DNA from 4 places in the Kineococcus anabasis genome. Region 3 is predicted to be linked to each of the others. Evidence: riboswitches for the same ligand, from Rfam matches in the RefSeq annotation. Region 3 holds a riboswitch; each other region holds the start of a gene.
What was found. Region 3 has a riboswitch for cyclic di-AMP ahead of ACYQBY_RS19040 (LysM peptidoglycan-binding domain-containing protein). Riboswitches for the same ligand answer to the same signal wherever they lie in the genome.

Region 1 (4,849 bases), on a different contig from region 3:
GGCGCGGTGGACGTGTTCCTGTTCGGCCGCGACGGGCACGCCGCGGGTGCCCTGGACCTCGGCACCGTCACGGGTTTCACCGACCCGCTGCGCAGCAGGCTGGAGCCCTCCACCTACTACGGCAAGGCGATGAAGCTGCTGCGCCGGCACTACTTCGGCTCCGACTCAGAGCGCCGCACCCCGCTGCGCGCGGACGTGCCCGTGTACGTCATGTTCGTCACCGACGGGCAGACGTTCGACCAGGACGTCACCGCCGAGCAGGTCCGCTCCAGCAGCTACGAGCCGCTGTTCTGGCAGTTCATGGCGATCGGCCGCTCCTCGCGCGACCTGGCGGCCAAGCGGTCCACCCGGCGCGGCTGGGGCCGCACGTCCGGCGGGGAGTTCGAGTTCCTCGAGCAGCTCGACGAGATGCCGGGGCGCCTGGTGGACAACGCGGACTTCTTCAGCGTGGAGGACCCCGCGGCGATCGGGGACGACGAGCTGTTCGACCTGCTGATGACGGAGTACCCGGGCTGGCTGGTGCAGGCGCGCGCGAACGGGCTGCTGCCGTAGGGGTCAGCTCTCCGCCTCGCCGAGGAACCGCTCCAGCACCGCCGCCAGCAGGGGCGGCATCTCCTGCATCGGGTAGTGCCCGCACCGGGGCAGCGCCTCCAGCGCGAACCGCGGGCACAGCGGCTCCCAGCCCGCCCGCACCGCGGTGGCGCGCAGGGGCTCGCCGTCCTCCTCCCCGGTCACCGCGAGCACCGGCACCCGGGCCGGGGCCGACGGTTCCGCGACCCCGTCGCGGGCGAACATCTCGACGTACGCGGCGACGGCCCGCGGGTCCGCGGCGGCACGCCACCCGGCGAGCTTGAACTCCAGCCACCCGGGGGTCAGCCGGACGCCCCACATCGAGCGCAGCGCCCCCCGGCGGCCCTCGTCGTCCGCGAGCGCCAGCGCGCGCATCCGGTCCACCGCGGCCGCGTCGGCGCCGAGACCCCCGGGTGGCGGCGGGGTCAGGACGGCGGCGCGCTCGACGCGGCCGGGGGAGTGCTGCGCCAGGTGCAGGGCGGGCAGGCTGGTCATGGAGTGCCCGACGACGGCGAACCGCTCCCAGCCGAGGGTGTCGGCCAGGGCCACCACGTCCCGCGCGACGGCCGCCGCCGAGGGCTGCGCGGTGAGGTGCCGGGAGCGCCCGTACCCCCGCACGTCCGCGAACGCCCACGTGGACGTGCCGCCGTCGAGGGAGGGGCGCACGGGGTCCCACGCGCCGGTGTCGCTCAGCCAGTCGTTGAGGACGACCACCCGGCGCGGCCCGTCGCCCAGCAGGTCGTGCCCGAGGACCTCGCCCACGGTGTGCCTCCCGGAGGTGCGCAGCGCTGTCCCGGCGAGTGTGGAGGGCGGCGGCGGACCGCGGGAGCCGTGTTCGCCGTGGGCACGCGTCAGGCGGTGCGGAAGCTGCGGCGGTACGCCGTGGGGCTGACGCGGCGGCGCTGCGCGCGGTGGCCACCGGGGGCACCCGCCGCCCCGTGGACGACCTGACGGCCCCCGTCCGGGGGTGAGGACACAGGGTGATCCGGCGCCACACCCACATGCACAGCACTGTCACAGGGTTGGCACGATTCACTCCGCACAGTAAGCTCCGGCTGCCCTGGAGATCCCTCCGGGGTGCTCCCAGCGTGCGCCGAGCCTCTGCCGGCGCTGGGGGCGACGCGAGACCGTCACGGCAGAGGGCGGGGGACCCACTTACCGGGCGCGGCACCAGCCGCGTCCTCGGGGTGAAGCTCACGACCTGAGCCGGGTGAACCTTCCACCCGAACCCGACAGCTCACCTCGCAGGCGTCGAGAGGTGAGTCCGCCATGCCCGAGCGCATGTCCTCCGGCGCGCCCGCGCGCCGTCGTCCCCGCTTCCTGACCGCCCCCGCCGCGCTGCTCCTGGCCGCCGGGATCAGCACGGGCCTCACCGCGCCCGTGCTGGCCGCCGCGCCCGCCGCCGCGGCCGTCGTGGACGCGCGCGCCGTCCTCGACGTCGCCCACCGGTTCGTCGGCCTGCCGTACCGGTACGGCGGCACCACCCCCGCCGGGTTCGACTGCTCCGGCTACACCGGCTACGTGTACCGCCAGTTCGGGGTGCACCTGCCCCGCACGGCCACCCAGCAGATGCACGCCACCCGCCGGGTGTCCGACCCCCGACCCGGCGACCTGGTGTTCTTCCCCACCCGCGGTGGGCGCGCCTACCACGTGGGCATCTACGCCGGCGACGGGTTCATGTACGACTCCCCGCGCTCGGGCCGCTCGATCAGCAAGCGGAAGATCTGGACGTCCGCGGTGGTGTTCCACCGCGTCTGAGGCCGGCCCCCCGGGGCGGCGGTGCCCACGCACCGCCGCCCCGCAGGTCAGTCGCTCCCGCCGTCGCCGCCCGCGCCGTCCGGTGCGAGGAACACACCCGTTCCCAGCATCCCGACGGCGGCGGCCGTCGACATGTCGTGGACCGCGAACGTCTGCCCGAGCCGCACCGGCTCCGGCAGGACGCGGAACCGCTCGCGCGGGTCCTCCTCATCCGCCACGGTGGCACTCCTCCCGCTCCGGCCGCCCCGGCGGGCGGCTCCTCCAGCGTGCACCCGGGGTCCGCGGCGGACAAGGCCGCGGACGCGACCAGGGGCCGGGACGTGTCGCCCCGGCCCCCGCCACCCGGTGGTGGGCGTCAGCCGATGCGTTCCCGGCTGACCTCGGTGTAGGTGCGGAACGACCCGTAGGAGACGTCGTCACGGTCGTCGGTGAAGCCCATCGCCCCGAGCGCGCCGGTGACCACGGCGTCGCCGCTCGCCACCCCGCGGATCCTGCTCCGGTACGTGGACGTCCCGTCGTTCCAGGTCTCGGTGCTGGTGTAGGACGCCATCGGCCCGCTGCCGCGCAGCTCGACCCGGGCCGGCACCCGGCCCAGCTCGGTCCCCGGACCGCCGTGGCCGCCGTTGCTGACGATGACCTCACCGGTCGCCACCGCGGTCCCCGCGCGCGCGTCCACGATCAGCGTCATCGCCTCGGAACCCAGCATGCGGTCACGGACGTAGTCGCAGGTCCCCGGGGTCCCAGGTTCCGCGTGCCCACCGGGGACCTCGCCCGGGTCGCACTGCCAGTCGGTGATCTGCCCGTGCAGGAACGTGCCGCGCGCCTCCTTGGACACGGACAGGAACCCGACGTGGACGTTGCTGTCCGGGATGGGGAGCAGGTTCTCGAAGTCGTACTCCGTCCACTTGACGAACGCCGAGGCGCCGGAGCGCTTGGTGCTGGTGGAGTCCTTCGGCGCGGCCGCCGCCGGACCGGCGGTGGCGAGCAGGACCCCGGGCACGGTCAGGGCCGCGGCGGTGCGCAGCAGCGCGGTGCGGAGCGGGTGGGACGGCATGGCTGATCTCCTCGTGGTCGTCTCCCCGGCGCGGGCGCGCCGGGCTCCGGAAGGGGCCGGGGTCGCGCTCAGGGCGCGGTGCGCAGGCGGGCGTCCACGAGCTCCCCGATGGCGTCGCCCTGCGTCTTGCCGCTGGCGACGCCGTGGGGGTAGTGGATCCCCCCGTAGATGCGGCTCTGTGCGGCGGTGTCCGCGGCCTCGCGGAAACTCCGGTAGTGCCGGGTCCGCCGCACGATGCCGACGGTCGTGGCCAGGGACGTGTCGTCGAAGGCCAGCGCGCCCAGCGACGACGTCAGCACCGTCGCCGCCGCACACGAGCCCACCGAGTGCCCCGAGGTGTGCTCCGGGAACTGCGGGGAGTTCACCCAGGTCTGCCACCCCGGGTCGATGCCGTAGCGGCGCACGTACGTCACGGGACGCAGCAGGTTGTACCGGTACTTCCACGTCCAGCAGTTCGTGAACGCGTCGTGCAGGGTGACGCCGGTGCGGACCAGCGCGTCCACCGTCCGGTCCAGCGCCAGGCCGCGCTGCTCGCACGCCTGGAGCGCGATGTGCAGCCAGTGGCCGGCGGGCATCCCGGAGAAGCGGGGGTTGTCCGTCCAGAACCGGGCGACGTCGCGTGTCTCGTCGGTGTTCAGCGCCGCCTGCTCGTGCACCGCCTTCGCCTGCAGCCAGAAGGCGGAACCCACCTCCGCGGAGAACGGCAGCGGTGGCTGCGGGGCGATCTCGTCGGGCGAGCGCAGGACCATCGTGCGGACCCGGGCGCAGTGCGGCTCCACGGCGGTGCCGAAGTTCGGCGGCGTGGGAACCCACAGCGACTCCCCGACGGGCGGCGTGTACGGCAGTCGCCCCGCCTCGGCGGCACCGTCCCCGGCGGCCCAGCCCGCCACGGCCGCACCGATCCCGCGCCCGAACTCCAGCGACGCCCGCAGCGGGCCGGCCTCCACGCCGGCCGCCCGGCGCGAGGCCACGACGTCCTCGTGGGTGCGGGCCAGCAGGTCCAGCGACGCGGCCGACGCCCCGGCGTGCAGGGCCGCCGCGGTGGTGGCGACGGCGGCGCTCAGCGCGGCCGGCCAGTCGGTGCCCGAGCGCTGCACCGGGCGGGGGAGGCGGGGCAGGGCGTTCAGCTGGCCGCCCGTGGAGCGGTAGCCCGGCATCCCCGCCACGACGGCCTCGTACATCGCCACGCAGCAGTACGCGTACGCCCGTGCCGCCGACGGTGGCGTGAGGCCCTCGGTGGCGGTGACCCGGTAGAGGGTGCGCAGCCAGGCGGCCGCCACCTCGGGGCCGTGCCCGGCGGTGAACGTCGCACCGGGACCCGCCTGCGCCCGCGCCGGGCTCCCGGGAGCGAGGAGGAACGCGGGCCCGGCCGCCGCCGCACCCAGGAGCCGCCGTCTGGACAGGACGCCGCCCACACCCGTCCGGCTCCCGCCGGAACCCGTACCGCCCATCGCCGACCGCCCCCCG
Region 2 (4,849 bases), on a different contig from region 3:
ATGAGGACGGCGTGCACCGGCACGCGCACCGAATGGTGGTGGTGGCTGTGGATCGATCCGCCCACACCTCTCCTGCGCCGTGGGCGCGCACCCGTCCCCGCGAGCGGGTGGGTCGGTGGGGTGAGCACTGTGCCTCCGTGGTGCCGTCGTCGTGGATCGCACTGTACGTCCGGCTCCGCCCCACGTCACCCTCCACGCCCGACCGGCCGCGTCCCGCTCACCCCGGCCCCACCCGCAGGGGGGACGGCGACGGCCCGCGCGGCCCCGCCGGGGGGCTGCGCGGGCCGTCGCCGCGGGTGGTGCCGAGCGCCCGGAGGACGCACCGGCTCCGCTCAGAGGACGCGGCCGAAGAAGGCCGAGCTCGTCCAGATCTTGCGCTTGGTGACCGTCTTGCCGGCCCGCGGGGAGTCGAACATCATCCCGTCGCCGGCGTAGATGCCGACGTGGTAGACGCGGCCACCACCGTTGGCCATGAAGACCAGGTCGCCGGGCAGCGCCTCGGCGGCGGGGACCCGCCGCGAGGCGAGCATCTGGTCGTGGGAGACGCGCGGCAGGTTCACGCCGATCTCGCGGAAGACGTGCCCGGTGTAGCCGGAGCAGTCGAAGCCGCGGGGGGTCGTGCCGCCGTAGACGTACGGCGTGCCGATGTAGCGGGCGGCGATCTCCAGCACCTGCGCGCGGCGGTCCACCGGGGCCGGCGCGGGGGCCGGCGCGGGCGGCGGGGCCGGGGCGGGGGCCGGCGGCGCGACCGCGGCGGGGGCCGGCGGCGCGAGGACCTGCGGTGCGACGTCGCCGCGCGGGGCCGGCGCGACACGGGCTCCGCTGCGGGAGGCGCGCGCGATGCGGCCGGCGTCGAGGACGCCCTGGATCGCGGCGCGGTGCGTGCGCGCCTCGACCGCGGCGGGGGCGGCCTGCTCGACGACCGGGGCGGGAGCCGGGGCCGGGAGCGTGGCGAACGCGGTCTGCACGGTCGCCGGGGCGGCCTGGAGCGGGGCGGTGACGATCCCGGCGGCGGGCAGCGTCCCCGTGGTGGCGACCGCTGCGGGAGCGGCCTGCACCGTCGCGTCGGCGGACACGGCGACGGAGAGGACGAGGCCGGAGGAGGCGGCCACGACGGCCGTGCCGCGGCCGACGGCGCCGACGTTGCGGCGCAGGCTCTCGGAGGCGGTCGTCAGCGGGGTGAGCGGGCGCGCGGCGGCACGGTGGCGCGCCGAATGGCGGGTCGACAAGGTGGTGAACCTCTCCGACGCCTGCGAGGTGAGCTGTCGGGTTCGGACGGGAGTATCGCCCGGCCGGTTCGCACCGGCTTCACCCCGAGGACCACCCGCACCCGACCGGAGTCAGGACCGAGCGGCCCGAAAAAGTGGTTCCCCCACCCCTGCCATGCGTTCTCGCGGGACCTGGGGCGGTGGCAGGGCTCGGCGTCCGCACCAGGACTCCCCACCGCACGGTGGGAAGCGGCGCGACATTAACCCAGTCCGGCGGAGGAAGTCACGCCGCTGTCACGAACTCGTGTCGGGAGCGTGCGAAAAATTTCGTTGCGTCACCACCCGATCACGGTCAGTCCGGTCACCGGGGTGCGGGCACCTCCACGAAGACGTGGGACGCCTGCGCCGCCGTCAGGTCCACCTCCCGGCCGTCCAGCACCAGCGCCAGCCCCTGCGGCCCGCGCCGCACCCCCACCTCGGTACCGGGCCGCAGGCCCGCCGCGGCGAGGCGCCCCATCAGGTCCTTGTCCGTCTGCACCGGCTCGCCGAGGCGGCGCACGACCACCGGCCGGCCGGTCGCCTCCACCGTGGTCAGGGGCGCCACGCCCGCGCGGAAGTCCTCCGCCTCACCGCTCTCCCCCAGCTCCGCCAGGCCCGGGATCGGGTTGCCGTACGGCGAGAAGTGCGGGTGCTCCAGGATCTCCACGAGCCGGCGTTCGACGTCCTCGGAGATGACGTGCTCCCAGCGGCAGGCCTCCTCGTGGACCAGCTCCCAGTCCAGGCCGATGACGTCGGTGAGCAGCCGCTCCGCCAGGCGGTGCTTGCGCATGACGCGCGTGGCCTTGACCCGCCCCTCCTCCGTCAGCTCCAGGTGGCGCTCCGCGCTGACGTGCAGGAGCCCGTCGCGCTCCATGCGGGCGACCGTCTGCGACACCGTGGGACCGCTGTGGTGCAGGCGCTCGGCGATCCGGGCCCGCATCGGCACGATGCCCTCCTCCTCGAGCTCGAAGATCGTGCGGAGGTACATCTCGGTGGTGTCGATGAGGTCGCTCACGCGCGCATTCTCGGGCATGGGCCCGACCGGTGCACGCACCCGCCGCGCTCCCCGCGCGGGCGGCTCCCCGCGCCGCTAGCGTCCCCGCCGTGACGACACCGGGCCCCGGGCGGGCCGCCGTGCTGTGGTTCCGCCGCGACCTGCGCCTGGGCGACCTGCCGGCCCTGCACGAGGCGGCGGAGCGCGGGCCCGTCCTGCCGCTCTTCGTCCTCGACCCCGCCCTGTGGGGACCCTCCGGCGACGCCCGCCGCGCCTACCTGCTCACCTCTCTGCGCGCGCTCGACGCCGACCTCGGCGGGACCCTCGCCGTCGTGGCGGGCGACCCGGTGGAGGTCGTGCCGCGCCTGGCGGCGCAGGTCGGCGCCGCGAGCGTCCACGCCAGCGCCGACACCGGGGTCTACGGCCGCCGCCGCGACGAGGCGGTCGCCGCGGCCCTGGAGGCCGCCGGGCGCGCCCTGGTGCGCACCGGCACCCCCTACGCCGTCGGCCCCGGCACCCTGCGCACCGGCGCCGGGGAGCCCTTCAAGGTGTTCACGCCGTTCGCCCGTGCCTGGCGCGCCCACGGCTGGCCCGCACCCGCCGGGCCGCCCCCGCGGGCGCGGTGGCTGCGCGGGGCCGCGCCCGGCGTGGACGGCGAGGACTGGCCCGCCGCCCCGGACCTGGGGGACCTCAGGCTGCCCCCGCCGGGCGAGCAGTTCGCGCTGCTGCGCTGGCGGGAGTTCCGCGACACCGTGCTCGCGGGCTACGACACCTCCCGCGACCGCCCCGACCTCGACGGCACCTCCCAGCTCTCCGCCGCCCTGAAGTGGGGCGAGGTCCACCCGCGCACGCTCCTGGCGGACCTGGCCTCCTCCGGCTCACCGGGCGCGGAGGCGTTCCGCACGGAGCTGGCCTGGCGGGAGTTCTACGCCGACGTGCTGTGGCACCGGCCGGAGAGCGCGCGGGAGTACCTGCGGCCGGAGATGCAGCGCCTGGCCTACTCCGAGCCCGGGGATGCCTTCGAGGCGTGGGCCGCCGGGCGCACCGGCTTCCCCTTCGTCGACGCCGGGATGCGGCAGATGCGCGCCGAGGGCTGGATGCACAACCGGGTGCGGATGGTCGTGGCGAGCTTCCTCGTCAAGGACCTGCACGTGGAGTGGACCTACGGCGCACGGGAGTTCATGCACCGGCTGCGCGACGGGGACCTGGCGAGCAACGCCCACGGCTGGCAGTGGGTGGCGGGGTCGGGGACGGACGCGGCGCCGTTCTTCCGGGTCTTCAACCCGGTGACGCAGGGGCAGCGCTACGACCCCGACGGGGACTACGTGCGCCGCTTCGTCCCCGAGCTGCGGCACCTGCCGGGGGCCTCGGTGCACGAGCCGTGGAAGGCGGCGGACGGCTACGCGCACGGCTACCCCGAGCGCGTCGTGGACCACGCCGCCGAGCGGGCGGTGGCGCTGGAGGGCTACCGGCGCGTGAAGGGCTGAGGGAGGCGGGAACATCCCGGGACCCCCGGACTGTTTGCAGGTTCAAGCATTCCGTCGAGGAGGTTCCCGTGACCACGTCCCTGCCCGCCCCCCGCACCGAGCAGCGTCCCGCCACGCTGGACGAGGCCGGCGCCCGCCTGCTCTTCCGCGACGCCCGCACCGCCAACCGCTGGCTCGGCACGCCGGTCGGCGACGAGCAGCTGCGCGCCGTCCTCGACCTCGCCAAGTGGCCGCCCACCGCGCTGAACTCCCAGCCGCTGCGCCTCCTCGCCGTGCGCAGCCCCGAGGCCCGCGCCCGGCTCGTCCCGCACATGAGCGGCGGCAACGCCGCCAAGACCGCCACCGCGCCCCTGACGCTGATCGTGGCCGCCGACGTCGACTTCCACGAGGACCTGCCGCGCCTGGCCCCCGCGGTGCCCGGCGCGCGCGACTTCTTCCCCGACGAGGAGGCCCGGCAGGGCGTGGCCGTGTTCAACGCCGGCCTGCAGCTGGGCTACCTGGTCCTCGCGATCCGCGCCCTGGGCCTCGCGGCCGGGCCGATGACCGGCATCGACGCCCCCGCGATCGAGCGGGAGTTCCTCCCCGACGGGCGTCACCGCGTGGTCGCGGTGGTCAACGTGGGGGTGGAGGACCCGGCCGGCACCTACCCGCGGGCGCCGCGGCTGGACTTCGACGAGGTCGTCACCACCGTCTGAGGCACCGCCTGCGCGGGGCGCGGCGCTCCCGCGTCCGGACGTGGAGAACCCCCGGGCGCTTCCTCCTGGTGGAGGGCCGGCTGGACGGGCCGGCGCCCGGGGGTCCCGGTGACTGCCTGGGATTCGCCGCGCTGCGCGGGGCGACCAGAGCGGTCAGCGTCCTGCACACAGCTGCTAGCTGGCAGCCACCTCACGTGTCCGAGAGTTCTGCATGCTCTGGACCACCTCCTTCCCGTGTACGAAAACGGTACGACGGCTCCCGGGCCGCTGTCACGTCGAATTACGGGGCGACGTGCCCGGCGACTCCCACCGCCCCCCGCGCCCTCCCCCCGCGCCCTCCCCCCCGCCGCCCATCTCCGGGTTTCGGCGCGCCAGGCAGGCCCCGTGGTCGCCCGAACCCGGAGATGGGCGGGATGGGCGGGGCCC
Region 3 (4,849 bases):
GGGCGGCCCGCTGGCCGGTGGTGGACTGGACGACGGACGCCTCCAGCAGCCGGCTGCGCCTGCCGCAGCGCATCCTGGCGGGCCGCGACTGACCCCGCGACCGGTCCCGCGGCGGCCCGGTCGCCGCCCGCGCGGCGGCGACCGGCCCCGCCGGGGGTTCCGTGATTGGATGCGCGGCGTGCCCCGTGCCACCCCACGCGCCGCGGACGCGGCCGAGACACACACCGCCGCTGCGGGAACACCGGCCGCCGCGACGGCCCAGGGCGAGGAGGCCCGCCGATGACCATGCTGATGTCGACGCCCGGTCCCTCCCGCCTGCTGGCCCTCGTGCAGCGCCTGCGGGGCGGGTCGCCGGGTGCGGGCGGGTCCGCGGGCCCCGGCGGCCCGGGGGGTGAGCGGCGCCCGAAGCGGGTGCACTCCAACGACTGGGTGCGCACCCGGCCGGCGACCGCGGTGCGCACCGGGCTGCAGCGGGGGCTGCTGTTCCCGGTGCTGCGTGCGGAGGTGGCCACCGACGTGTTCGGCGCGGACGTCTTCGACCGCATCGAGGGCCCCGTCGTGATCGTCGCCAACCACTCCTCGCACCTGGACACCGCGGTGCTGCTGCGGGCGCTGCCGGGCAGGCGCCGCCGGCGCACGGCGGCCGCGGCCGCGGCCGACTACTTCTTCGACGTGTGGTGGCGCGCCACGGCCTCGGGCCTGGTCATCGGCACCTTCCCGCTGGAGCGCCGGGGCGGTGTCTCCAGCACCCCGGCGGACCTGCTGGCGCAGGGCTGGAACCTCATCTGGTTCCCCGAGGGGGGCCGCTCCTACGACGGCAGGCTGCGGGAGTTCAAGAAGGGCGCCGCGTACGTCGCCCTGGAGAACGACGTGCCCGTCGTGCCGGTGGCGCTGCGGGGCACGTACGAGGCGATGCCGCCCAGGCGCAACTGGCCGGCACCGGGCCGCCCCCGCGTGACGGTGCGCTTCGGCGAGCCGCTGCGGGGCGTGCCGGGCGAGAAGGCCTCGTCGTTCACCCCGCGCATCCAGGACGCCGTGGTGAAGCTGCTGGCGGAGTCGGAGGCGGCCGACGGGCCCGTCGGGCCGCGCGGGGCCGCGCGGGGCCGCTGAGCGGCCGCACGGCGCACCGGGAGCGGACCGGTCGGGGCGCGCGGGGGTCGGTCCCCACACGCGCCCCGTCCGTCACACCGCTTGTCAACTGTGCGCAGTCGTGGTGTGACAAACGTCTCCGATGTGTACGGATCCTTGCGAACTTGTTACCTTCGCCCTGCCCCGTCGACGACGGGGCACGGTCGCGGACACGCCGAGTCCTGCCCGCCGCGACCGGCACAGGAGTCGAGAACGGGCAGGAGCGGGGGACCCACAGGTTCCTCGGACACACCGCTTGCGGTGCGTCCTCGGGGTGAAGCCGCCTCCCGGCGGCCGGGTCAACAACCTTCGACCCGAACCCGACAGCTGACCTCGCAGGCGTTGGAGGTCATCCGTCATGTCTGCGTTCCCGCGCGCCCGCACCCCCAAGCACACCCCCCGCCACCGCGCCGAGTCCGCGCCGGTCACCGCCGCCCTCGCCCGCCGCGGCGCCCTCACCCTGGCCGCCGGCGCCGCCGGGGCCACCATGATCGTCTCCTCGGCCGGCAGCGCCAGCGCCGCGGCGGAGTCCGAGTGGGACCGCCTCGCCCGCTGCGAGTCCGGCGGCAACTGGCACATCAACACCGGCAACGGCTACTACGGCGGCCTGCAGTTCAGCCGCGGCACCTGGAACGCCTTCGGCGGCGGGCAGTTCGCCCCCCGCGCCGACCGCGCCACCCGCGAGCAGCAGATCGTCGTCGCCGAGCGCACCCTGGCCCGCCAGGGCTGGCGTGCGTGGCCCTCGTGCTCCCGCAAGCTGGGCCTGCGCGGTGCGGCCGACCCGGTCGGCGCCGAGGCCCGCCTCCTGGGCCGCCCGGCCCCCGCCCCGGCGCCGGCCCCCGCTCCCGCGGCGGCCCCCGCCCCGGCGCCCGCACACCTCGCCGGCGCCCGCACCCACACCGTCGCCCCCGGCGAGACCCTGTACCGCATCGCCACCCGCAACGGCGTGCGCGGCGGCTGGCGTGCGGTGTACGACGCCAACCGCGACGTCATCGGCGCCAACCCCGGCGCCATCCGCGTCGGCCAGGTCCTGCGCCTGCCCTGAGCCCCACCCACCCCGCGGGAACGGGGACGTCCTGGGCGCGACACCCCGGTGTCGCGCGGCAGGACGTCCCCGCGCCGGGCGGGGCGGCGCCGGGGAGTGCTACGGCACCTGGCCGAAGACGTGCCGGCGGACCCAGGCGTGCATCGCCACCGCCGCCGCCGCGCCCACGTTGATCGAGCGGGTGGAGCCGAACTGGCCGATGGCCAGCACCGCGGCGCACTCCGCCAGCGCCTCGGCCGACAGCCCCGGCCCCTCCTGACCGAACAGCAGGAGCGCGTCCCGGGGCAGGTCGAACGTCTCCAGGGGTACCGACCCGGGCACGTTGTCGATCCCCACCAGGGTCAGGCCTGCACCGCGCGCCCACGCGGCCAGCTCCCCCACGTCCGCGTGGTGCCGCACGTGCAGGTAGCGGTCGGTGACCATCGCGCCGCGCCGGTTCCAGCGGCGGCGGCCCACCACGTGCACCCCCGCGGCGTTCACCGCGTTCGCGGTCCGCACGACCGAGCCGATGTTCGCGTCGTGCTGCCAGTTCTCCACCGCCACGTGCAGGGCGTTCCGCGTCCGGTCCAGCTCGGCGACGATCGCCTCGTTGGACCAGTACCGGAAGCGGTCCTCGACGTTCCGGCGGTCGCCCGTTGCGAGCAACTCGGGGTCGAAACGGGCATCGCCGGGCCACGCGGCCGGCCCGCCCGGCCACGGCCCGACCCCCACCACGCGCTCCGCGCCGGGGTCGGGCCCGCCGGGCGGGCCGGACCGGGAGGGCACGGCGTCCAGCCCGTCCTGCTCGCTCACCCCGTGCGGCTCCCCGCTCACTCTGGCCGCGCCCACGCCGCGCGCAGCCCCAGGGCCCGGCCCGTGCGCAGCAGCGAGTTCTCGTAGAGCCGCCGCGCCACCACCACCAGCACCCACGCCGTGAGCGCGACCAGCGCCAGCGCCGCGAACGGCTCCCACGCCGCCGCGTCGCCCGACAGGACCCGCCGCGGCATCACCAGCGGCGACGACAGCGGCACGTAGGACAGGACGGTCTGCACCGGACCAGGATCCTGCACGAGCACCGCCGCGCAGAACGGCACCAGCACGAGGAGCTGCACCGGCGTCGCCGTCGACGTCAGGTCCTCCAGCCGGCTGGCCATCGCCCCCGCCGCCGCCCACAGGCACGACAGCATCGCGAAGCCCACCGCGAAGAACACCAGGAACCACAGCGCCGCCACCGGCAGCGCCGGCAGGTCCCGCAGCGCCCCCGAGCCGCCCAGCGCGACCCCCGCCAGCCCCGCCGCCACCAGCAGCGCCAGCTGCCCCAGCGCCAGCAGCCCGTTGCCCACGATCTTCCCGACGAGCAGCAGGCGCACCGGCACCGCCGTCACGAGCAGCTCCACGACCCGCGTCTGCTTCTCCTGCACGACGCTCTGCGCGATGGCGAAGCCGAAGCCGAAGACCAGCACCACCTGGGAGAACAGGACCGCGGAGGCCAGGCCCAGCAGCAGCACCGTGGCCGGGTCCACCGCCCCCGGCGCCAGCAGCCGCTGCGCCGGCGCCGGGGTCGCCAGCAACCGCGCGGCCCGCTCCCGGGGCACCCCGGCCTCCGCGAGACCCGCCAGCACCTGCGCCTCCCGCGCCCGCTCCGCGACGGCGGCCACGAGCCCCGGCGGCAGCGCCCCGTCCCCCACCAGCTCCACCCGCCCGGCGGCACCTGGCAGCAGCGCCGCGTCCACCGAGCCGGCGCGCACCAGGGCCTCGGCCCCGGCCACGTCCCGCACGCGGCGCACCGCGACCACCGCGCCGCCCGCGCCGTCCCCGCCCCCCGCCAGCAGGGGCGCCGTGCCCGCGACCGCCGCCACCTCGTACCGCTGCACGCCACCGGCCAGCAGCTGCGGCACCAGCACCGCGCCCAGCACGATCGCCAGCATCAGCAGCGTGGAGACCACGAACCCCCGGTCGCGCACCCGCACCGCCACCTCCCGGCGCGCCACCAGCCACCACAGCCCCCGCACCCCCCGCACCCCCCGGGCGGCGCTCACCCCGCCACCTCCGCGAACAGCTCCCCCAGGGTCGGCAGGAGCGGCGCGAAGGCCCGCACCGGCCCCCGGCGCAGCGCCCCGGCCAGCACGTCCTGCGCGACGTGCGGCGCCGCGGGCTCGAACACCGCCCGGCCCCCGGACACCTCCACCACCCGCACCCCCGGCACCCGCGCGAGCCACCCGAGGTCCCCGTCCACCTCCAGGACGTGCCGCGCGGCCCCACCGGCCCGGCGCAGCACCCCCGGCTCCCCAGCCGCCACGACCCGGCCCGCGCGCAGCACCACCAGCTCGTCGCACAGCCGCTCCACCAGGTCCAGCTGGTGCCTGGAGAACAGCACGCCCACCCCGGCGGCGGCGCGCTCGCGCAGCAGCTCCGCCACGGCCTGCACCGCCAGGGGGTCCAGGCCGCTGAACGGCTCGTCCAGCACCAGCAGCTCCGGGTCGTGCACCAGCGCGGCGGCGATCTGCACCCGCTGCTGGTTCCCCAGGGACAGCGACTCCAGGGGCTCGCGGGCGCGCTGCGCCAGCCCCAGGCGCTCCAGCAGCTCCGCGGTGCGCCGCCGCGGCACCGTCAGGCTCACGCCGTCCAGGGCCGTGCGCGCCCCGAAGCGCCGGTGCACCGCCTCCACGACCAGCATGTCCCGACCCTAGGGACGGC
Region 4 (4,849 bases), on a different contig from region 3:
CGAGGTGCCCGAGGAGGAAGCCGTCGGTCCCCGGGACGAGCAGGACACCGGCGGGGACCGCGGCGGCGGCGGTGCCGTACCAGAGCAGGACGAGCGCCGGGCACCACACCGACGGCACCGGCAGGGCGGCCGGCCACAGCCGCCCCAGCGCCCCGGCGGTGGAGAGGACCCACACCACGAGCAGCACGGCGGAGAGGACGTCCGGCCACGAGGCCGTGCCGGCGAGCGCGGAGGGGTCGACGAGGTCCGTCGGCAGGACCCGCGCCAGCAGCTGGGTGAGGGCCACGAGGCCGAAGGCCAGGGAGGTGACGAACGCGGTCCTGGTGCGGGAGACGTGGCTCAGCGCGTCCAGCGCGAGCGCCTGCCCCAGCAGGAAGGCCACCGCGTACGGGGCGGCCACCAGGTGCAGCGTCATCGCCAGGACGAACGAGGCGGCGACCGCCCACAGCGTGGTGCGCACGGCCACCCCGGCAGGCCTGCGGCCGCGGCCGGTCAGCAGCGCGGCGGCGGCGAGCAGGACGGACAGCGGCGCGAGGACCGCGACGACGAACCGGTCACCGCCCTGGATCTGCACGAGCGTGAAGACCGGCACGGCGTACACGGCGGCGGCCACCGCCAGGTAGCGGTCCTGCCGGGGGTCGCGCGAGCCGAGCAGGGCCCACGCCCAGACGAGCACGGGGGCGGCGAGGGTCACCGCCAGCACGGCACCCCGGGGCTCCAGCCCGGCGAGCGGCGCCGCCGAGGTGGTGTGCAGCCACAGCAGCGCGAGGACGGCGACGTGCAGGGTGCGCCAGCGCGGGCGCGCCCGCAGGACCCGGGCACAGCCCAGCGCCAGCACGAGGACGTGCGCACCCACGAGGTGCAGGCCCTCCAGGCCCGCGACGAACGGCACGAGGGCGCAGACCGCGGTGACCGCGACGACGCCGAGCGCCTCGCTGGACCACCGGCGGGCCACCTCCAGACCCGCCAGGGCGAGCGCCACCGCGGCCAGCAGCCCCGGCACGGGGTGCAGCCACCCGTAGACGGCGGTCGTCGCCACGAGGGTGAGGTAGAGGCCGGTGAGACCGACGGCGGCGAGGGACACCGCGCCGGCGCCGGTCCCGGCGCGGGTGCGGACCCGCGCGCCGGCGGCGAGCAGGCCCAGGGACAGCACCGCCAGGGACACCGTGCGCGGCACGGGGCCGAAGACGCCGTGCCGCACACCGAGGACGACGAGGTAGGTGACGCCGACGAGGGTGATGACGGTGCCCACGGCGGCGAAGAGGCGCGAGAGCAGCCTCTCGCGGTCGGCGCCCGTGGACGGCCGCGGCTCCCGCCGCCCGCGCGGCGGGGGCGCGTAGGGCTGGGCCTGGGGCGGGGCCTGGGGCGCCGGTACCGGCGGGTGCAGCACGGCGGTCGGTGCGGGCGACGGCACGGCGGCCGGTGCGGGCGGGTCCGCGCGGGGGGCCGCGGGACGTACGGCGTCCTCGAGGGAGTCGAGGCGGGCGTGCAGGGCGCGCACGCCGTCGTCGAGGCGGCGGAACTCCTCGGCGAGGTACTGCCGCAGCTCATCAGGGGCGGTCATGAGGGCTCCAGGTGTCGGCCGCACCCGGGCGCGGTGCACTCCGGTGGGCTGGTGGTCGACCGACGGTAACGCTAGGGAGCGTTGCGCGACGGATGCGTCGGGAATTCGGCTCGCGGCCTCATCCGTTCGGTGCGATCCGGCCCTGCGTGTTCACCCGGACGGGCTCACGCGATACCGCCACCCACCCGGGAATCACGTTTCGCACCGGCTTCAGAACTGTGCGCCACGTGTTCACCGTCGCCGCACCACCACCCTGCGCCACGAAGGTCCCCACAATGAGCAACGAGTCGCTGACGCAGCGAAACATGTTGTGTCACTTGACATCTCGCTCCCTGGACAACCGTGACCCCGACGTGACATCCCCGCCCCGCTCGGGTTAGGGTCGCGCCGCTTCCCGCCGTGCGGTGGGAAGTCCTGGTGCGGACGCCGAGCCCTGCCACCGCCCCAGGTCCCGCGAGAACGCATGGCAGGGGTGGGGGAACCACTTTCTCGGGCCGCTCGGTCCTGACTCCGGTCGGGTGCGGGTGGTCCTCGGGGTGAAGCCGGTGCGAACCGGCCGGGCGATACTCCCGTCCGAACCCGACAGCTCACCTCGCAGGCGTCGGAGAGGTTCACCACCTTGTCGACCCGCCCTCCGGCGCGCCACCGCGCCGCCGCGCGCCCGCTCACCCCGCTGACGACCGCCACCACCAGCCTGCGCCGGACCGTGTACGCCGCGGGGCGCGGCACCGCCGTCGTGGCCGCCTCGACCGGCCTGGTCGTCTCCCTCACCGGCGCCGCGGACGCCGCCGTCCGCGGTGGCACCGCCACGGCCGTCGCGGGCGGCGCCACGGCCGTCGTGGGCGGCGCCGCGGCGGGCCTCGCCGGCGCCGCGTTCGGCGCCGTGCAGACCGCGGCCGTCGCCGCCCCCGTGGCCGCGCCCGTCGTGGTCGCGGTGGAGACGAGCTTCGCCGCCCTGCCGGAGGCGCCCCCGCCGCCGCCGCAGCGGGACGCCGACGGCGTCCCCGCCGACCTCGTGCGCTTCGGCAACGGCAGCCTGCCGCCGGAGGCGCTGCACCCGATCGGCCAGGGCGCGCACGCCATGTGGGCCCCGGCGGCGGAAGCCTTCCAGCGCATGTCCGAGGCCGCGGGCCGCGACGGGATCACCCTGCGCGTCACCGACTCCTACCGCTCCTACGCCGAGCAGGTCGCCCTCGCGGTGCGCAAGGGTCTCTACGGCCACGGGGGCCTCGCCGCCCGGCCGGGTACGAGCAACCACGGCTGGGGGCTCAGCATCGACGTGGACACCGCGAACGGGACGCTGGAGTGGCTGCGCGCCCACGCGGCGGAGTTCGGCTACGACGAGGACGTGCCCGGCGAGCCCTGGCACTGGACGTACACCGCCTGACCCGCACCACCGCACGTCTCCCCGCGGCCCCGCCGCGCGGCCTCCCGGCCGTGCGGTGGGGCCGTCGCCGCGTCAGGCGCGCCGGCGCGCGGAGACCAGCAGCGGCATCCCCCCCGCGGGGCGCAGGGTGACGAGCGACTCCACGCGGGGCTCCGGGCCGGGCGCGGGGCGCAGGGCGTGGTCCCGCAGCAGGGACGCGAGCACCAGCACACCCTCCACCAGCGCCACGTCCCGCCCGATGCACAGCCGCGGCCCGGCCCCGAACGGCACGTAGCCCTCCCGGCGCACCCGCTCCAGGAACCGCCCCGGGCGGAACGCCTCGGGGTCCTCCCACAGCGCCGGGTGCCGGTGCAGCGCCCACGTGCAGACGATGACGAGCGTGCCCGCGGGGACCGGCACCCCCGCCACCACGTCGTCGGCCAGGGCGCGGCGCGTCACCACCCACGCCGGCGGGTACAGGCGGAGGGACTCCTCCAGGACGGCGCGGGTGAACGGCAGCGCCTGCAGGTCGTCCCAGCCGGGCTCGCGGCCGCCCGGCCCCCCGAGGACGGCGTCCAGCTCGGCGTGCAGCCGCGCCTGCTCCCCCGGGTGGCGCGCGAGCAGGTGCAGCGTCCACGTCAGCGCCGAGGCCACCGTCTCGTGGCCGGCCACCACGAACGTCACCAGCTCGTCGCGCACCTGCCCGGGGGGCAGCCCGGCGCGCAGCAGCAGCGCCAGGACGTCGGTGTCGTCCGGGCCCACGCCCGCCTCCCGGCGCAGCCGCACCAGCAGCTCGCACACCTCGTCCACGCGCGCCACCGCCCGGCGCAGCCGCCGCCTCCTCGGGGTGGGCCAGGACGCCGGGACCGGGCTGCTCGCACCCGCCACGACCGCCGCCAGCGCCTCCTCCACCGCCGCCACGAGCCGGTGCGCGGCCGGGGCCAGCGCCTCGCCCGCCAGGTCGGTGTCGGCCAGCAGGTGGCCCACGACCTCCAGCGCGGCGGCGAAGAGGCCCTCCGCGACGTCCACGGGCTCCTGCGGGCCGGCCTGCGCCCACCGCGCGCGCACCCGCCGGGCCGCGACGCCCGCCTGCCGGGCGACGGCGTCGAGGCGGCCGTGGTGGAACGCGGGCTGCACCACGCGCCGGTGCCGCCGCCAGGTCTCCCCGTCGCTCGTGAGCAGGCCCTGGCCGGTGACGGCGGACAGGGCGCCGTACTGGATCGTGTCGCGGCCGTAGGAGCGCGCGTTGTCCACCAGGACCCGGCGCACCCCCGCGGGGTCGTTGAGCAGCAGGACGTGCGTGCGGGGCAGGGGGAAGGCCACCACGTCGCCGTGGCGGCGGACGAGGCCGGTGAGGAAGTCCACGGCGCTGCGCCGGATCGCCGGGACGGCGCGGACCATCTCCCACGGCGTGGGGCCGTCCGCCTGCAGGGACGTGTACCGGGCGTTGCGGCGGGGGCGCGCCGGGGCGGCGTCCCCGCCGGACGGGAGCGTCACGGGCGCCGGCAGGTCAGAGGTACAGCCCCGTCTGGCCGTCCTGCACGCGGGGGGCCGCCACCGCGTGCAGGTCCCGCTCGCGCAGCAGGACGTACCCCTTGCCGTGCAGCTCGACCTCCGCACGGTCCTCGGGGTCGAACAGCACCCGGTCGCCGACCTCCACCGAGCGGACGTGCTGGCCCCGGGCGACGACCTCCGCCCAGGCGAGGCGCCTGCCGACGGCGGCGGTGGCGGGGATGAGGATGCCCGCGCTGGAGGTCCGCTCCCCCGCGTCCTCCTGGCTGACGAGGACGCGGTCGTGCAGCATCCGCACGGGCAGGCGGGAGGCGGGAGTGCTCACGACCGACGACCGTACATCGCCCCGGCCGGGACGTCCGCCGCCCGGCGGCTCAGCGGTGGCGGCGGCTGCGCCGGCGCAGCAC

Region 1: it holds a riboswitch for cyclic di-AMP, as region 3 does, so the genes downstream of both, ACYQBY_RS08090 (C40 family peptidase) here and ACYQBY_RS19040 (LysM peptidoglycan-binding domain-containing protein) in region 3, are expected to answer to the same signal.
Region 2: it holds a riboswitch for cyclic di-AMP, as region 3 does, so the genes downstream of both, ACYQBY_RS04000 (C40 family peptidase) here and ACYQBY_RS19040 (LysM peptidoglycan-binding domain-containing protein) in region 3, are expected to answer to the same signal.
Region 4: it holds a riboswitch for cyclic di-AMP, as region 3 does, so the genes downstream of both, ACYQBY_RS20065 (M15 family metallopeptidase) here and ACYQBY_RS19040 (LysM peptidoglycan-binding domain-containing protein) in region 3, are expected to answer to the same signal.

The regions. Positions count from the first base shown of each region.
Region 1 covers NZ_BAAIHU010000004.1:101,279-106,127, reverse strand. Annotated here, with positions in the region: gene ACYQBY_RS08105 (VWA domain-containing protein) at 1-552, shown strand, start outside; gene ACYQBY_RS08100 (alpha/beta fold hydrolase) at 556-1,332, opposite strand; gene ACYQBY_RS08095 (hypothetical protein) at 1,422-1,547, opposite strand; cyclic di-AMP (ydaO/yuaA leader) riboswitch at 1,681-1,835, shown strand; gene ACYQBY_RS08090 (C40 family peptidase) at 1,840-2,328, shown strand; gene ACYQBY_RS08085 (hypothetical protein) at 2,376-2,546, opposite strand; gene ACYQBY_RS08080 (hypothetical protein) at 2,684-3,382, opposite strand; gene ACYQBY_RS08075 (vanadium-dependent haloperoxidase) at 3,451-4,797, opposite strand.
Region 2 covers NZ_BAAIHU010000002.1:98,875-103,723, reverse strand. Annotated here, with positions in the region: gene ACYQBY_RS04000 (C40 family peptidase) at 333-1,229, opposite strand; cyclic di-AMP (ydaO/yuaA leader) riboswitch at 1,235-1,363, opposite strand; gene ACYQBY_RS03995 (metal-dependent transcriptional regulator) at 1,570-2,262, opposite strand; gene ACYQBY_RS03990 (cryptochrome/photolyase family protein) at 2,352-3,728, shown strand; gene ACYQBY_RS03985 (malonic semialdehyde reductase) at 3,797-4,423, shown strand.
Region 3 covers NZ_BAAIHU010000012.1:111,187-116,035, forward strand. Annotated here, with positions in the region: gene ACYQBY_RS19030 (SDR family oxidoreductase) at 1-92, shown strand, start outside; gene ACYQBY_RS19035 (lysophospholipid acyltransferase family protein) at 280-1,110, shown strand; cyclic di-AMP (ydaO/yuaA leader) riboswitch at 1,306-1,485, shown strand; gene ACYQBY_RS19040 (LysM peptidoglycan-binding domain-containing protein) at 1,487-2,173, shown strand; gene ACYQBY_RS19045 (TrmH family RNA methyltransferase) at 2,273-2,938, opposite strand; gene ACYQBY_RS19050 (ABC transporter permease) at 2,983-4,191, opposite strand; gene ACYQBY_RS19055 (ABC transporter ATP-binding protein) at 4,188-4,829, opposite strand.
Region 4 covers NZ_BAAIHU010000013.1:47,329-52,177, reverse strand. Annotated here, with positions in the region: gene ACYQBY_RS20070 (hypothetical protein) at 1-1,564, opposite strand, end outside; cyclic di-AMP (ydaO/yuaA leader) riboswitch at 2,050-2,178, shown strand; gene ACYQBY_RS20065 (M15 family metallopeptidase) at 2,184-2,951, shown strand; gene ACYQBY_RS20060 (cytochrome P450) at 3,024-4,427, opposite strand; gene ACYQBY_RS20055 (GroES family chaperonin) at 4,441-4,734, opposite strand; gene ACYQBY_RS20050 (DUF3618 domain-containing protein) at 4,817-4,849, opposite strand, start outside.